DNA from 2 places in the Comamonas flocculans genome. Region 2 is predicted to be linked to the other one. Evidence: predicted binding sites of a transcription regulator. Region 2 holds the regulator's gene; the other holds the start of a gene.

Evidence for each region. The regulator LexA, encoded in region 2, represses DNA repair genes until DNA is damaged. The targets are predictions, from matches to a motif close to ACTGTATNNNNATACAGT.
Region 1: imuA (translesion DNA synthesis-associated protein ImuA) is a predicted target of LexA. The motif match lies at 2,319-2,336, and genes of this name have one in related genera.

Annotation. Positions count from the first base shown of each region.
Region 1 covers NZ_CP042344.1:3,098,953-3,106,852, forward strand. The annotation lists gene FOZ74_RS14775 (error-prone DNA polymerase) at 1-169, opposite strand, end outside; gene FOZ74_RS16425 (DNA polymerase Y subunit UmuC family protein) at 162-1,448, opposite strand; gene imuA (translesion DNA synthesis-associated protein ImuA) at 1,453-2,283, opposite strand; gene FOZ74_RS14790 (NAD(P)/FAD-dependent oxidoreductase) at 2,424-3,539, shown strand; gene FOZ74_RS14795 (response regulator transcription factor) at 3,659-4,312, opposite strand; gene FOZ74_RS14800 (sensor histidine kinase) at 4,309-6,342, opposite strand; gene FOZ74_RS14805 (DctP family TRAP transporter solute-binding subunit) at 6,363-7,367, shown strand; gene FOZ74_RS14810 (TRAP transporter substrate-binding protein) at 7,506-7,900, shown strand, end outside.
Region 2 covers NZ_CP042344.1:3,291,797-3,299,696, reverse strand. The annotation lists gene FOZ74_RS15825 (MotA/TolQ/ExbB proton channel family protein) at 1-491, shown strand, start outside; gene FOZ74_RS15820 (ExbD/TolR family protein) at 504-932, shown strand; gene lpxK (tetraacyldisaccharide 4'-kinase) at 937-1,959, shown strand; gene FOZ74_RS15810 (Trm112 family protein) at 1,940-2,128, shown strand; gene kdsB (3-deoxy-manno-octulosonate cytidylyltransferase) at 2,125-2,916, shown strand; gene adk (adenylate kinase) at 3,027-3,683, shown strand; gene FOZ74_RS15795 (asparaginase) at 3,711-4,661, opposite strand; gene lexA (transcriptional repressor LexA) at 4,750-5,424, shown strand; gene FOZ74_RS15785 (hypothetical protein) at 5,557-5,805, shown strand; gene hrpA (ATP-dependent RNA helicase HrpA) at 5,884-7,900, opposite strand, start outside.

The DNA.
Region 1 (7,900 bases), 190 kb from region 2:
CGCGCACCACGCCCGCCACCGAGCATTCGTCGGTCAGCGCCAGGCCGGCGTAGCCAAGCTCCACCGCGCGCTGCACCAGCTCCTGCGGCAGCGAGGCGCCGCGCCCGAAGCTGAAGGCGCTGATCGCATGCAGCTCGGCATAGCCGGGCAGGGCGGCGGGCTCAGGCATACAGGCCGTGCAGATACCAGCGCGGCGTGGCGTCGCCGGGGTTTTGTTCGCGGTAGATCCACACCAGGCCCTGGCCGGGTGCCTGGGCGATGAAGTAGTCGCGCCGCGGCGGCGCATGGGCTTCTTCCCACCAGCCGGTTTCGATGCGCTGCGCGGGGGTGAGCCGCGCGAGCGCCCGCCCTTGCCACTGCGGGCGCTCGTCCTGGGTGGTCAGGGGCTGGGGCGTGGCCAGCAGCCAGGTGGGGGCCAGCGGCAGGGCGGTGCAGGGGGGCGCTGCGCGCTGCGCCTGCGCAAGCACTTGCTGCGCCGGCACCCAGCGCTGCATGCGCTCGGGCCGGTGGTCGGCGTGGGGCTGCGCCATCAACACTTGCGTGGGGCCCAGGCGGGCGCTCAGGCGCTCGACCAGCTCATGCAGCGCCTCGCCCCGGCCTTGTTCACCCGGCAGCAGGCCGGCTGCCTGGCCTTGCCAGGGCGCGAGCTGCAGCGTGCGCAGGCCCAGGCGGTTGACCGGCGCGGCCAGCGGCGTGCGCGCCAGGTGTTCGTCGATGAGACGGCGCAGATGGGCCATGCCCTGCACCGGCTGGGCGGTGCGGATGTCCAGCGCCGCGCCGGGGGGCAGCTCTGCGCCGTTCAGGCGCCGCTGGTCGAAGCGCCAGTGCAGCGCAATCGCCGACGCGCCCAGCACCCGCGCCGTGAGCCAGACCTGCAGCCGCAGCAGCAGGTGTTCCAGCGCCGGGTGCAGCTCGGCCGTGGTGGTGGCCAGCACGGGCAGCTCCAGCGCTTCATCAAAGCGCTCGGGCAGCTGCTCCCAGGCGTGGATGTCGGGCGCACGGCCTTCGGCCTGGTCCAGCGCCGCCAGCAAGTCAGCACCCAGGCGCCGCGCCACCCCGGCGCGGGGCAGGGCGCGCAGATCGCCCCAGGTGCGGCAGCCCAGGCGGGCCAGCACCGGCAGATGGGGCCGGGCGGCGCTCAGGGTGGCCAGCGGCAGGGCATGGGGCGGTGTATCCGGGTTTTGCGCAGGCGGCAGGCGCAGGCGTGCCAGTGCTATCAGGGATGAAGCGCCTTGCGCTTGTCTGGCGGGCGCTGGAGCCGATTTTTGCTCAGATATTCTGGCCAGCAGGCGCTTCAGCCCGCCCCACAGGCGCAAACAGCTTTGCACCTCCATCAGCACCGCCTCTTCCACCAGCGCCACGCGCGGGGTGTAGCCCAGCATGCGCCAGGCCAGCAATTGGCGGCCCTCGGGCGTGTCATCGCGCGGGTGCAGGGCGATCCAGTGCATGGCGCTAAACAGCCTTTGCCAGCACCGCCCGGGGTGGTGGGCGGTCTTGCGGCCCACGGCTCCTGCCAGCGACAGGGTCTGCGCAAAGCGCCTGCGCGGGCGCTCGACTGCGCAAGGCCTGTGGCGTCTCTTGGCCCGGGGCTTCGCGGGGCTGGCGGCTGGCGGCCAGCAGCGCGCGCAGGGCCGGGGGCTGGGCGGGCAGCCGCAGCGGCGCGCTCAAGGGCGGACCGTGGCGCTTGAACAGGTCCAGCGTCAGGCTTTCGCCGTCGCCCTCCAGCAGCAGGCGCAGCGGCGCGGGCGAGGGCTGAACACGTGCGGTGTGCGGGCGCAGGGCGAACAGCGGCCGCGCCCGGCCGCGCGCCGCCAGATGCAGGCGGCGCAGCGCGTGGTCTTGCGCGTGGGGCAGCCACAGCAGCAGCGCGAGCACGTCGGGGCAGCGCAGCGCCTGCTCCGCGGCCCACAGGCGCTGCAGCGGCGCTGCCGCGGGAACGCACAAGAGCCGCTCGGCGGGCAGGCCGCGCGCGGCCAGCGCCGGGCCAAAGGGCAGGTGGGGCGCGCCCACGAGCGCGATCACGCCGCGCTGCCCGCCGGCCAGCTGCGCCAGGGCGGGCAGCAGCAGCGCCCATTCATGCAGGCCGGGGCGGCGCTGCAGCAGCTCCACCAGCGCCCCCAGCGGCCAGCCGCCACCGGGCAGTTCGGCGTCCAGCGGGGCGTGGCGGCTGCAGAGCACCGCGCCCTCGGCCGCGCCCAGCGTGCCGCCGCGCCAGACCTGAGCGGGCAGGGACGCCAGCGCAGGGCGCGGGCCATCCGGAACGAGGGGGCGAGGGGCAGACATGGCAGCGGGCGGAGCGCCTGGTTTTTCGTTAATTGGCTGTTGATTTATACAGTATTGTGCCACCCTCTGTCAGGTCTGCCACGGATAATCAGCCGCTTCTTTGGGCGGCTTTTCGCGGGATGCAGGCACAGGGGCAGACCATGGTGGACAGCGTGCAATGCGTGGTGGTGGGCGCGGGTGTCGTCGGCCTGGCGGTGGCGCGCGCGCTGGCCCTGCGCGGGCGCGAGGTGCTGGTGCTGGAGGCCGAGGCGGCCGTCGGCACGCAGACCAGCGCACGCAGCAGCGAGGTGATCCACGCGGGCATCTACTACCCGCCAGGCTCGCTCAAGGCGCGCCTGTGCGTGCAGGGCAGCGCGATGCTCTACGACTATTGCGCTCGCCGCCAGGTGCCGCACCGGCGCTGCGGCAAGCTCATCGTGGCCACCTCGGCGCGGCAGACCGAGGCGCTGCAGGCTGTGGCCGCCAGGGCCCAGGCCAATGGCGTGCACGACCTGCAGTGGCTGGGCGCCGCCGCCGCCCACCGGCTGGAGCCCGCGCTGCAATGCCATGCGGCCCTGCTTTCGCCCGGCACCGGCATCATCGACAGCCACGCGCTCATGCTTGCGCTGCAAGCCGACCTGCAGCAACACGGGGCCATGGTGGTCCTCAATACCAAGGTAGTGCAGCTCGATGCCACCCGGGGCGCGCTGCGGCTGCGCACGCAGGAGGGCGCCGAGCTGGCGGCCAACCTGGTGGTGAACGCCGCCGGCCTGCATGCACCCGCCCTGGCGCGGCGCACCCCGGGCCTGCCGCCGGCGCTGGTGCCGCGCGCCTTCCATGCCAAGGGCAGCTACTTTGCCTGCGGCGCGCGCGTGCCGTTCTCGCACTTGATCTACCCCTTGCCCGAGGCGGCGGGCCTGGGCGTGCACCTCACGCTGGACCTGGCCGGGCGGGCGCGCTTCGGCCCGGACGTGCAGTGGGTGGACTCTCCTGACGACCTGCAGGTGGACGGCGAGCGCGCACTGGGCTTCTACGCCGAAGTGCGCCGCTACTGGCCTGCGCTGCCCGACGGCGCGCTGCTGCCCAACTACGCCGGCATGCGCCCCAAGATCAGCGGGCCGGGCGAGCCGGCGGCGGATTTCCTGATCCAGGGTCCGAGCGCGCATGGCCTGCCCGGGCTGGTGAACCTGTTTGGTATCGAGTCGCCCGGGCTCACCAGCTGCCTGGCGCTGGGCGAATGCGTGGCTGCCTTGCCGGGCGTGGCGGATGCGCGCTGAGACGACTTCGCTATCAAAAAGACAACTGCCTTGCTTCGCCTTGCCGTACCAGGCGTACTGTCTGCGGCGTCGCGCCTTGTTCTCTTGTGGATTGCAAATCCGCAGGAGGCGCTGCCGGATCAGGGCGGGCCAGGCTCGCCGTCACGTCCCGCGGGCTGCAGCTGGCCCAGCTTGTGCGCCAGTTCGATGGCCGACTCCACGCCCATTTTCTCGAAGATGTTGGCGCGGTGGAATTCCACCGTGCGCGCGCTGATGCCCAGGTGCTCGGCGATGTTCTTGTTGTAGTGGCCGCGCAGCAGCTCGCCCAGCACCTCGCGTTCGCGCGGGCTCAGGGACGCCAGCGCCTGGCGCAGGCGCTGCAGCTCGCGCTCGCCGGCGCTGCGTGTCAGCAGCGCCTGCATGGCCTGCTCCACGCGGTCCACCAGCATGTTGTCCTGGAAGGGCTTTTCCAGAAAGTCCCAGGCGCCTTCCTTGACCGCCTGCACCGCCGTGGCCACGTCACCATGCCCGGTCAGGAAGAGCACGGGCCAGGGGCAGCCCAGGGTCTTGAGACGCTCGAAAGTCACGAGGCCCGAGAGCGGCTGCATGCGGATGTCCAGCAGCACCACCGCCAGGCCCCACTGGCCCTGCAGCGCGCGGGCGGCATCCAGAAAGACGTCGCCGCCCTGCCATACCCGGGTCTTCCAGCCGCGTGAATCGAACAGCCAGGCCAGGCCGTCGCGCACGTCGGCATCGTCATCGACGATGTGGATGTCCATGGCGGTGGTGTTCATGCGTCGCTCTCCAAGGGCAGGATGGCGGTGAACAGCGCGCCGCCCAGCAGTGCGTCGCGCTCCACCTGGATGCGCCCGTGGTGCGCCTCGGCAATCGAGCGGCAGATGGCCAGGCCCATGCCCATGCCACCGTGCTTGGTGCTGAAGAAGGCGTCAAACAGCCGGGCCTGGGCGGCCTCGGACACGCCGGGGCCGCTGTCGGCCACCGCCAGGCTCGCTTCGCCCGTGGTCGTGTCGGCCTGCAGGCGCACCTGTACCCGGGCCGGGGCGGTCGCGGCTTCGCCCGCCCAGTCCAGCGCGTTGGAGCACAGGTTGTGCACCAGGTGTTCCAGCAGCAGGGCGTCGCCGCGCACCAGCACGGGGCGGCTTGGCAGCTGCAGGGCGATGGGCGTGGCCTGGCCTTCCTGCGCCGTGCTTACCGCGCGGCGCACCAGCGCCGCCAGGTCCAGCCGCGTCAGGTGCAGCTCGCGCTTGCGCGCAAAGGCGTTCACGCGCTGCGTCACGCCGCCGGCGCGCTCGGCCAGCTGCGCCATGCGCCGCACCACGGGTTCCATGTCGGCCAGGGCAATCGTGCCCGCGCGCAGGCGGTTGAGTAGGCCGTTGGCAAAGCTGGCCAGCGCGCCCAGCGGTTGGTTGAGCTCGTGCGCCAGCGTGGAGGCCACCTCGCCCACGGCCACCAGGCGCTCGGAGGCTTCGAGCTTTTCCTGCTGCTCGGCGGCCAGCCGCTGCGCATGCTTGCGTTCGCTGATGTCCAGCACCGAACTCATCCAGCCGAGCTGGCGTCCGTCGGCGGCAAGCAGCGGCGCCTCGTGAATCAGCACGTCCACCAGGTGGCCGTCGCGGTGGCGGTACTGCGCCTCCAGGCCCTGCGGCTGCGTGCCCGCATGCAGGATGCCACCGTGCAGCACGGCCAGCTCGCCCGCCTGCTCGTCCGGCCAGTAGGGCATGGGCGCGCGCGCGCCGCGCAGCTCCTGCGCGCCGTAGCCCACCATGGCGCAGAAGGCCTGGTTCACGTAGAGGATGGTGCCCTGCAGGTCCCAGGCGCGCATGCCTATGCTGACTGAGCGCTCCATGGCCGAGCGCAGCGCCACCTCGGCCTGCAGGCGCTGCTGCACCTGCTGGCGCTTGGCAAAGTCGCGCCGCAGCGCCAGCAGGCTCACCAGCAGGCCGAGCAGGAACACCAGGGCGACGGCGAAGAACAGCCGCGGCGTGGAGGAGGTGTGCGAACCCAGCGGCGTCACCTGCAGCAGCAGCTCCACGCCGGGCAGGTTCATGGGCGTGAGGTAGCTGGCGCCGTCCGGCGCAGTGCCGCCCGGCAGGCCCGCGTCCGCCACGATGCGCACCTGCTGCTGCGCGATGAACCAGGGCGGCAGCAGGGCGACCAGCGCCTGCTGCATGGACAGCGCCACCACGTAGAGCCCGGCCAGGCGGGCGCCGTCGAACGAGGGGACGGCCAGCCAGACGCGCCCGTCCTGGCCGCCGTCCGCATCCCGCAGGGGCCCGGCGTAGCTTGCCCGCCGCAGGCTGGCGGCGGTGTCCTGCAGCAGCTGCAGCTGCTGGTGGTTTTCGGCATTCGACTCCAGGTCGGCCCGCCAGATGGCGAGGTCCCCGGCGCTGCCGCGCGGGTCGCCCGGCTGGGCCAGCCAGGCCTGCGCCTGCACCACGGCGGGACTGCGCCACAGCAGGCCGGCAGGGTGGGTGTCGGCCTCGCCCTGGCCCGGCGTCTGCAGCGCCTGCGGGCCATCGATCGCGAGCTGGCGCGCGCGCTGCGCCAGATCGCCTTCAAGACGGCGGAAGTGGAACTGCACGCTTTGCTCCAGCCACTGCGCGTCCGCGCCGCGCCGACGTTCTTCTTCCTGCACTTCGACACGGTGCAGATACCAGGCCAGGGCCAGCACGGTCAGCACGGTCAGCAAGGCCAGGCCCAGCATCCAGAGCGTGGCGCGCCGGCTGCCGCGCTCGCCCAGCGGGCGGGTGGCGGCGTGCAGGAGCGCGAAGTCTTCGGCGGGATGCGGGGCGGTCAGCGGCACGGCTTTGGATAATAGCGGCCGTGCCTGCTTCGCTCGCTTCCCGCCGCCGTCTGCTCGGGGCCCTCGCGGCCACGGCCGTGCCGCTGCCCGCGGCCGCGCAACCGGCGCGCGTGACCATCCGCCTGTCGCACGTGGTCACGCGCCAGACCCCCAAGGGGCTGACCATGGAGCGCTTCCAGCAGAACGTGCAGCAGGCGAGCGCGGGGCGCATCCAGGTGGTGATCTACCCGAATTCGCTGCTCTATGGCGACGCCGACGAGATGCAGGCACTGCAGCTGGGCGCGGTGGACATGCTGGCGCCTTCGCTGTCCAAGTTCGGCGCCATCGGCTTTCCCGAGTTCGAGCTGTTTGATCTGCCCTTCCTGTTCGGCGCGCGCGCGCAGGTGCACCGCATCACTCGGGGGCCGGTCGGGCAGGCGCTGCTCGACGGCCTGGCGCACCAGGGCCTGGTGGGCCTGGGCTATCTGGACAACGGCTTCAAGCACATGAGCGCCAACCGGCCGCTGCTGGCGCCGCAGGACTTCGCGGGCCTGCGCATGCGCGTGCAAAGCTCGCGCGTGATTGCGCGGCAGATGCGGGTGCTGGGCGCGCGCCCGGTGGTGCTGGCCTTCGGCGAGGCGCGGCGCGCGCTGGCGCTGGGGGTGGTGGACGGCACGGAAAACCCGATCTCCAACTTCTGGACCCAGCGCATGCACGAGGCCCAGCTCGACCTGAGCCTGACCGCGCACGCCTGGCTGGGCTACGCGGTGGTGGCGCAGCGGCGCTTCTGGGATTTCCTTGGCGCGCACGACCGCCACCTCGTGTTGACGGCGCTGCAGGAGGCGCTGGCCTGGGGCAACACCATTGCCCAGCAGGAAAACGACGCCGCCCTGGCCGCGCTGCGCGCCAGCGGCGCAACGCGCATCCACCTGCTGGACGAGGGCCGGCGCGAGCGCCTGCGGCAAGGCACGCAGGCGGTGTACGAGCAACTGGAGCCGCGTACCGCCGCCTGGCTGGAGCGGGTGCGCGCGGCTCTCGAAACTTAGGGCAAGGCTGCCCGGGATTGGCGTCTTAGGAGTACCTTAGGTGTAAACCCTAGCTGTGGAAGGCCACAGTTACGCTGGGCACCCGGCTGGCCTAAAGTGCAAGGCTTGTTCGTTGTACCTGTTGCGAGGAGACTTCCGATGCGATTGCCCCTGAAACACATTCTGGCCTGCGCCGTGCTGGCTTTCGGCGCCACCGTGGCGGCCCATGCGCAGCCCATCGTGGTCAAGTTCAGCCACGTGGTGGCCGACAAGACGCCCAAGGGGCAGGCCTCGCTCAAATTCAAGGAACTGGCCGAGGCCAAGCTGCCGGGCAAGGTGCAGGTTCAGGTCTTCCCCAACTCGCAGCTGTTTGGCGACGGCAAGGAAATGGAAGCGCTGCTGCTGGGCGACGTGCAGATGATTGCGCCCTCGCTGTCCAAGTTCGACCGCTACACCAAGAAGATCCAGCTGTTCGATCTGCCCTTCCTGTTCGACGACATGGCCGCGGTGGACCGCTTCCAGGCCAGCGAGGCGGGCAAGTCGCTGCTCGACTC
Region 2 (7,900 bases):
GCCTGCCCGCGCCCGACGTGGTCAAGCAGCTGGAACAGAACAGCGCGCTCGGCGAGGTGCTGGCCAGCGGCATCCGCCGGCTGGCGGGCGACCCGCGCAGCTCCGAAGGAGAGCTGCGCGCTGCCATGCAGGACCAGGGCCGTTCGGTGGTGCACCGGCTGGAAAAATACCTCAACGCGCTGGGCACCATCGCCTCGGCCGCGCCGCTGCTGGGCCTGCTGGGCACGGTGGTCGGGATGATCGAGATCTTCGGCGCGCAGGCAGGGAGCGGCGCCGTCGGGCACGTGGCCGGCGGCGGCAACCCGGCGCAGTTGGCGCACGGTATTTCCATGGCGCTGTACAACACGGCCTTCGGCCTGATCATCGCGATTCCGGCGCTGTTCTTCTGGAAGTACTTCCGCAGCCGCGTGGACGCCTACACCCTGCAGCTGGAGCTGGCGGCCGAGCAGTTCGTGCGCCACCTCGGCCAGATTGGCAAGCGCCAGCTGTAAGCGGAGCCGGCAATGAATTTCCGGGCTGGCAGCGCGCGCGAGGAACCGCGCATCGACCTGATTCCCTTCATCGACGTGCTGCTGGTGATCCTGATCTTCCTGATACTCACCACCACCTACAGCCGTTTCACCGAGCTGCAGCTGACCCTGCCGGTGGCCGACACCCAGCAGATGCGCGAGCGCCCGCGCGAGCTGACGGTGGCGGTGGCCGCCGACGGACGCTACGCGGTGAACAAGAGCCCTCTGGAGGGCCGCGGCGTGGGCGAGCTGGCGCAGGCGCTGCAGGCCGCCGCGCCCGCCGGCGGCGACAGCGTGCTGATCATCAGCGCCGACGCCATGGCGCCGCACCAGGCGGTCATCACCGTGATGGAAGCGGCTCGCCGCGTGGGCCTGGCGCAGGTGACCTTCGCCACCCAGTCGTCCGCGGCGCAAGGGCGCTGAGCGCGTGCGCCAGTGTCTGCGCCGCGCCTGGCAGCACAAGGGCGCGCTGGCGCGGCTGCTCTGGCCGCTGTCCCTGCCGTACCGCGCGCTGGTGGCGCTGCGCCGCGCCCTTTATGGGCGCGGCTGGCTGCGGCGCAGCACGCTCGGCGTGCCGGTCATCGTGGTGGGCAACGTGGTGGCGGGCGGCGCGGGCAAGACGCCGGTGGTGATTGCGCTGGTGCGCCACCTGCAGGCCAGGGGCTGGCGCCCGGGCATCGTCTCGCGCGGCCATGGGCGGCGCACGCGCGACTGCCGCGAGGTACTGCCCGCCAGCGCGCCCGCCGACGTCGGCGATGAGCCGCTGCTGCTGGCGCGGCGCACCGCCGTGCCGGTCTTCGTGGCCGCGCGGCGCGCCGATGCGGGGCGCGCGCTGCTGGCCGCGCACCCGGACTGCGACATCCTGGTCTGCGACGACGGCCTGCAGCACCTGGCGCTGGCGCGCACGCTGGACCTGTGCATCTTCAGCGAGAGCGGCGTGGGCAATGGCTGGCTGCTGCCCGCCGGCCCGCTACGCGAACCCTGGCCGCGGCCGGTGGATGCGCTGCTGTGCCACGGCGCTCCCCCCGCGCCGGCCGGCAGCGCCCCGGTATTCACGCTGCGGCGCGCGCTGGCCCCCTGCGCGGTCAATGCCGTGGGCGAGCAGCGGCCCTTGTCCAGCCTGCGCGGCCAGCCCCTGCATGCGCTGGCGGCAGTGGCCGCGCCCGAGGCCTTCTTTGCCATGCTGCGCGAGCGTGGCCTCACCCTCGCAAGCGTCGAGAGCCTGCCCGACCACTTTGCTTTCGATAGCTGGCAGCGCCCGCCACGCAAGGGTTTGGAGCTGATTTGTACCGAAAAAGACGCGGTCAAGCTCTGGCACCTGCACCCCGAGGCCTGGGCGGTGCCCCTGCAGGTCGAGCTGGAGCCGCGTTTCCTCGACTGGCTGGACGCGCGCCTGGCCCCACTATCATCGCCGCAAGCCGGAGGAAGCCATGGACCCGAAACTGCTTGAACTGCTGGTGTGCCCCGTGACCAAGGGGCCGCTGACCTACGACCGCGAGCGTCGGGAGCTCATATCGCACAGCGCGCGCCTGGCCTACCCGGTGCGCGACGGCATCCCCGTCCTGCTCGAGACCGAAGCGCGCACGCTCAGCGACGACGAGCTGGAAAAAAAGCAGTGAGCGCGGCGGCCTTCACCGTCGTCATCCCCGCGCGGCTGGCCTCCAGCCGCCTGCCGCGCAAGCCCCTGGCCGACATCGCCGGCAAGCCCATGGTGGTGCGCGTGGCCGAGCGCGCGCTGCAAAGCGCCGCCGCGCAGGTCTGGGTGGCGGCCGACGCGCCCGAGATCATCGACGCCTGCCAGGCCCACGGCGTGCAGGCGCTGCCCACGCGCGCCGACCACGCCAGCGGCAGCGACCGTCTGGCCGAAGCCTGCGCGCTGCTGGGCCTGCCCGAGGATGCGGTGGTGGTGAACGTGCAGGGCGACGAGCCGCTGATGGCGCCCGGCCTGATCGATGCCGTCGCGGCCCTGATGCACCGCCACACGCACTGCCCCATGGGCACGGCCGCACATCCGATCGCCAGCGCCGCCGACTTTGCCAACCCCAACGTGGTCAAGGTGGTGCTCGATGCCCGGGGCCGCGCCAGCTACTTCAGCCGCGCGCCCATCCCGCATGCACGCGGCGCGCAGCCGGGCGGCGCCTGGTGGCAGGGTGCGGCCGCCGCCGGGCTGGCGCCGCTGCACCACATCGGCATCTACAGCTACCGCGCGGGCTTCGTGCAGACCTTTGCACGCCTGGCGCCCGCGCCCACCGAGCAGCTCGAGCAGCTGGAGCAGCTGCGCGCGCTCTGGCACGGCCATGCGATCGCGGTGCACGTGACCACCACGGCCCCCGGCGCGGGTGTGGATACGCCGCAGGACCTGGAGCGCGTGCGCACCCTGTTTGCCGCCGGCGGCACACCTGCCTGAGAGGGCGCCCTGTAAGCGGGGCGCCAGCGCACGCGTGCTATTCTCAAACGCTGTTCACGCACGGCCTGGCGCGTGCGGCCCGATTTCAAAACTGACGAGAGAGAGTCCCCATGAAATTGATCCTGCTTGGCGCTCCCGGCGCTGGAAAAGGCACGCAGGCTGCCTTCATCTGCAAGCAATTCGGCATCCCGCAGATTTCCACCGGCGACATGCTGCGCGCCGCCGTCAAGGCAGGCACGCCGCTGGGGCTGCAGGCCAAGGCGGTCATGGACGCGGGCCAGCTCGTGAGCGACGACATCATCATCGGCCTGGTCAAGGAGCGCATCGCCGAGCCCGATTGCGCCCAGGGCTTTCTCTTCGACGGCTTTCCGCGCACCATCCCGCAGGCCGACGCGATGAAGGCGGCGGGCGTCAAGCTGGACTACGTGCTGGAGATCGACGTGCCCTTCGAGGCCATCATCGAGCGCATGAGCGGGCGGCGCAGCCACCCGGCGTCCGGGCGCACCTACCACGTGAAGTTCAACCCGCCCAAGGTCCCCGGCAAGGACGACCTGACCGGCGAGCCGCTGGTGCAGCGCGACGACGACCGCGAAGAAACCGTCCAGAAGCGCCTGCAGGTCTACAGCGACCAGACGCGCCCGCTGGTGGACTACTACCGCGACTGGGCCAGCGCCGACCCGGCCAACGCGCCCAGGTACCGTGCCATCAACGGTCTGGGCAGCGTGGACGAGATCACCGCGCGCGCGCTCGAGGCGCTGAGCCACTGACGAAGGGCCGGCGCGCCGTCCGCGCGTTCAGGCTTCCTCCATCAACTCCAGCATCAGGCTGATGCGCGCCTTGACCGGGCTCAGGCCCTCGGCATCGCGCCAGGGCTGACCCGCGGTCGCCGCCATGCGCCCGAGCGGGCAGCGCGCGGCGATGCGCACCCGCACCCCGGCATCCACCGCGCGCAGGAGCGCCGGCCGCAGCGCCTGGTGCAGCGTGCCATTGCCGGTCGCGGCGACGACGATGCCGCGCACCCCGCCCGCCACCATCCAGTCGAGCAGCGCGCCGTCGCAGCCCGCATGGCTGAGGGCGATCTCCACGCGGGGCCAGGGCGTCTGGCCGAAGGCGCGGGCCTGCAGCAAGGCGCCGTGGCGCGGCGTGCCGGCCGCCGGCGGCACCCCGTGCGCCCAGCGCAGCTGCCCGGCCTCCACCCAGCCCAGCGGGCCGCTGTCCAGCGAGGCGAAGGCATCGAGCCGCTGCGGATGCAGCTTGCTCACCTCCCGCGCGCCGTGGACCGTGCCCAGTGCGCACACCAGCACGCCGCGCGCCTGCGGGTGCGCGGCCAGCAGCACCGCGTCCAGCAGGTTCTGCGGCCCGTCTGCCAGCAGCGCAGTGGCCGGGCGCATCGCGCAGGTCAGCACGACGGGCTTGTCCGCGGGCAGCAGCTCGTGCAGCAGCCAGGCGCTCTCTTCCAGCGTGTCCGTGCCATGGGTGACGACGATGCCGGCCACCTGGTCGTCGGCCAGCAGGGCTGCGCAGCGCCGCGCCAGGCGCACCCAGGTGGCGTGGTCCATGTCCTTGCTGTCGAGCTGCGCCAGCTGCTCGGCTTGCAGCGCCATGCCCGCGGCCTGTTGCAGGCCCGGCACCGCCTGCACCAGCGCCTCTACGCCCAGTTGCGCGGCCACGTAAGCATGGCCGCCGGCCGCGCCGGTGCCGGCGATGGTGCCGCCCGTGCCGAGGATCACGATCTTTTTGTCCATGGTGCTTGCAACTTTCTCAAAACTGTCGAAAAATACAGCTACTGTATCGATACACAGTCACTGACCTGTAGCCAATCCGGAGCATTTCATGACCGACCAGCCCAAACTCACCGGCCGCCAGCAGCAGATCCTCGAGCTGGTGGAGCGCGCCATCGCCCAGACCGGCGCGCCGCCCACGCGCGCCGAGATCGCGCAGCAACTGGGCTTCAAGTCGGCCAATGCCGCGGAAGAGCACCTCAAGGCGCTCGCCCGCAAGGGCGTGATCGAACTGCTCAGCGGCACCTCGCGCGGCATCCGGCTGCGCGCCAGCGCGCTGCGCCAGATCCACGCCGAGCGCGGCGTGCAGCTCGGTCTGCCGATGGCGGGGCTGGCCCAGCTCACGCTGCCGCTCATCGGCCGCGTGGCCGCGGGTTCGCCGATTCTCGCGCAGGAGCACGTCGACCAGAGCTACACCATCGAAGGCTCGCTGTTCGCGCACAAGCCGGACTACCTGCTCAAGGTGCGCGGCATGTCCATGCGCGACGCCGGCATCATGGACGGCGATCTGCTGGCGGTGCAGGCCACGCACGAGGCGCGCAGCGGCCAGATCGTCGTCGCGCGCCTGGGCGACGAGGTCACCGTCAAACGCCTGCGCCGCAGCGGCGGCCAGATCGAGCTGCTGCCGGAAAACCCCGACTACCCGGTCATTCGCGTGCATCCGGGCGAGCCGTTCGAAATCGAAGGCCTGGCGGTGGGCCTGATACGCAACACCATGCTGATGTAGGGCATGGCCGGCACGGCCGCAGGTGGCGGGCGTCTGGCCGGGCGCGGCGCACGAGGCGCCGCCCATGGCCAACCCTGGGGCGTGCTTTTTCCATGGCAATCCTGCCTGTGTTCAAACCCGATGGAGTCTCACATGCAGCTTGTTCAACCCACTCAGGCGTCGCTCCCCTTTTTTGCCGCTGCGGCGCGCGACAACGTGATCGTGCTGCGGCCCGCTGCGCGCAAACCCGCCGGCGCGCCGCTGGCCGCCACGGGCCCCATGGCCCACCACCGTCCGCTGCGCCTGGTGGTGCGGCATGCGGACGATGGCTCCTGCCGGCTCATGGCTTCGGGCCGGCTGGCCGACGTCTGCGCCGAGCTCAACCGCCTGGCGCTGGCCTGAGGCACGGCAGGCGCGGGCCGGGGCGCAGCGCGGCAAGGGGCCAGCCAAGGCAGCCACGGGCCGGCCGGCGCCGCTGCTTCAGAACTGCAGCTGGGCCCAGATCTTGTCCAGGCGCTTGCTGCTCGCGGGGTAAGGGGTGCGCAGTTCCTGGGCGAAAAAGCCCACGCGCAGCTCCTGCAGCATCCAGCGGTATTCCTGCATGCGCGCGTCTTCCTGGCCCTTGCGCTCGGCCAACAGGCGCCAGTAGCGCTGCTCCAGCGGCTGCAGCTCGCGCGTCCTGGCTTCGTCGCGCGCGGGGTCGGCGCGCAGCTTGTCCAGGCGCAGCACGATGGCCTTGAGGTAGCGCGGGTAGTGCTGCAGCTGCGTCCACGGGGTTTCCAGCAGGAAGTTCTTGCCCATCAGGATCTGCAGCTGGCGGCCGGTGTCCTGCGTGGCCAGCGGGGCGTTGCGCGTTTCCTTGATCTTGCGCTGGGCCAGTGCGTATTCCTGCAGGACGGCCGCGCACAGGCGCGCCACTTCGTTGGCGATCAGGGTCAGGCGCGCGCGCCCTTCCTGGATGCGCCGGGCAAAGTCCTGCGCGTTCGCCGGCAGCGGCGGCTGCAGGAAGGCGCGCTCCAGCGCCACGTCGATGATCTGCCGCTGCAATTCGTCCTGGGTGCCCAGCGGCATGTAGGCCACGGCCATGCGCTGCAGGTCGGGGATGTTTTTGGCCAGGTACTTGAGCGCGTCCCTGATCTGCAGCGCCACCAGGCGCCGTAGGCCCACGCGGTGGCGCGCGGCGGCCACCTCGGGCTCGTCGAAGACCTCGATGCCCACGCCCTCGCCGCGGTCGATCAGGGCCGGAAAGCCCACCAGGCTCTGGCCGGCGCGCCGGATCTCCAGCAGCTCGGGCAGCTCGCCAAAGGTCCATGCGGTGTAGAGCGCATCGGCGGGCTGGACGGGGGCGATCTCTTTTTCAGGAGCTGCTGGCGCTTGTCTGGCAAGGTTTTCAGACGGTTTTATATATGAAACTGGCTCTGGCTGTGCGCTACCAGCTATCTTCAATGAAGCAAGCGCCTGGAAGGCGCCGCGCGCCTGGCCGCCCCACTGCGCCTTGAGCGTGGCCAGTTGCCGCCCCTGGCCGAGCTGGCGGCCGTGCTCGTCCACCACGCGAAAGTTCATGAACAGGTGCGGGCTGAGCATGTCCAGCTTGAAGTCCGCCATCTTGATGTCCAGCCCGGTTTCCTCGCGCGCCTGCTTGAGCAGCACGTCCAGCAAGCCGCCCTGTTCGCGTCCGCCGCGCGCGAGCAGGAGCTCGGCCAGGCGCCGGGCGTTTTCCGCCAGCGGCACGAAGCGGCTGCGCGGGCGCTGCGGCAGGCTCTTGAGCAGCGCCTGGATCTTGTCCTTGAGCATGCCGGGCACCAGCCACTGCGCGTCGTCTTCGCTCGCCTGGTTCAGGGCGAACAGCGGCAGCGTCAGCGTCACGCCGTCGCGCGCGTCGCCGGGCGCGTGCAGATAGCTTGCGGCGCAGTCCACGCCGCCCAGGCGCACCAGCCTGGGAAAGCGCTCGCTGGTCACGCCCGCAGCTTCATGGCGCATGAGCTCTTCGCGCGTGATGCGCAGCAGCTGCGGCGCAGCCTTGACCGCCTGGCGGAACCATTTGTCGAAGGTGGCGCCGCTGTACACCCCTTCGGGAATGGCCTGGTCGTAGAAGGCGTAGATCAGCTCGTCGTCCACCAGCACGTCCTGGCGGCGGCTCTTGTGCTCGAGCTCCTGCACCTTGTGCACCGCCTTGCGGTTGGCGGCCAGAAACGGCCAGTCGCTCTCCCACTCGCCCTCCACCAGCGCGCGGCGGATGAAGAGCTGGCGCGCCTCGCGCGGGTCCACGCGGCCATAGCTCACGGCCCGGTGGCTGTAGACCACCAGGCCGTAGAGCGTGGCGCGCTCCAGCGCGATCACGTCCTCCTGCTTCTTGCTCCAGTGCGGCTCCAGCAGCTGCTTCTTCAAGAGGTGCGCGCCCACCTCCTCCAGCCACTGCGGCTCGATGGCCGCGATGCCGCGCCCGTACAGGCGCGAGGTCTGCACCTGCTCGGCCGCAACGATCCAGCGCCCGGGC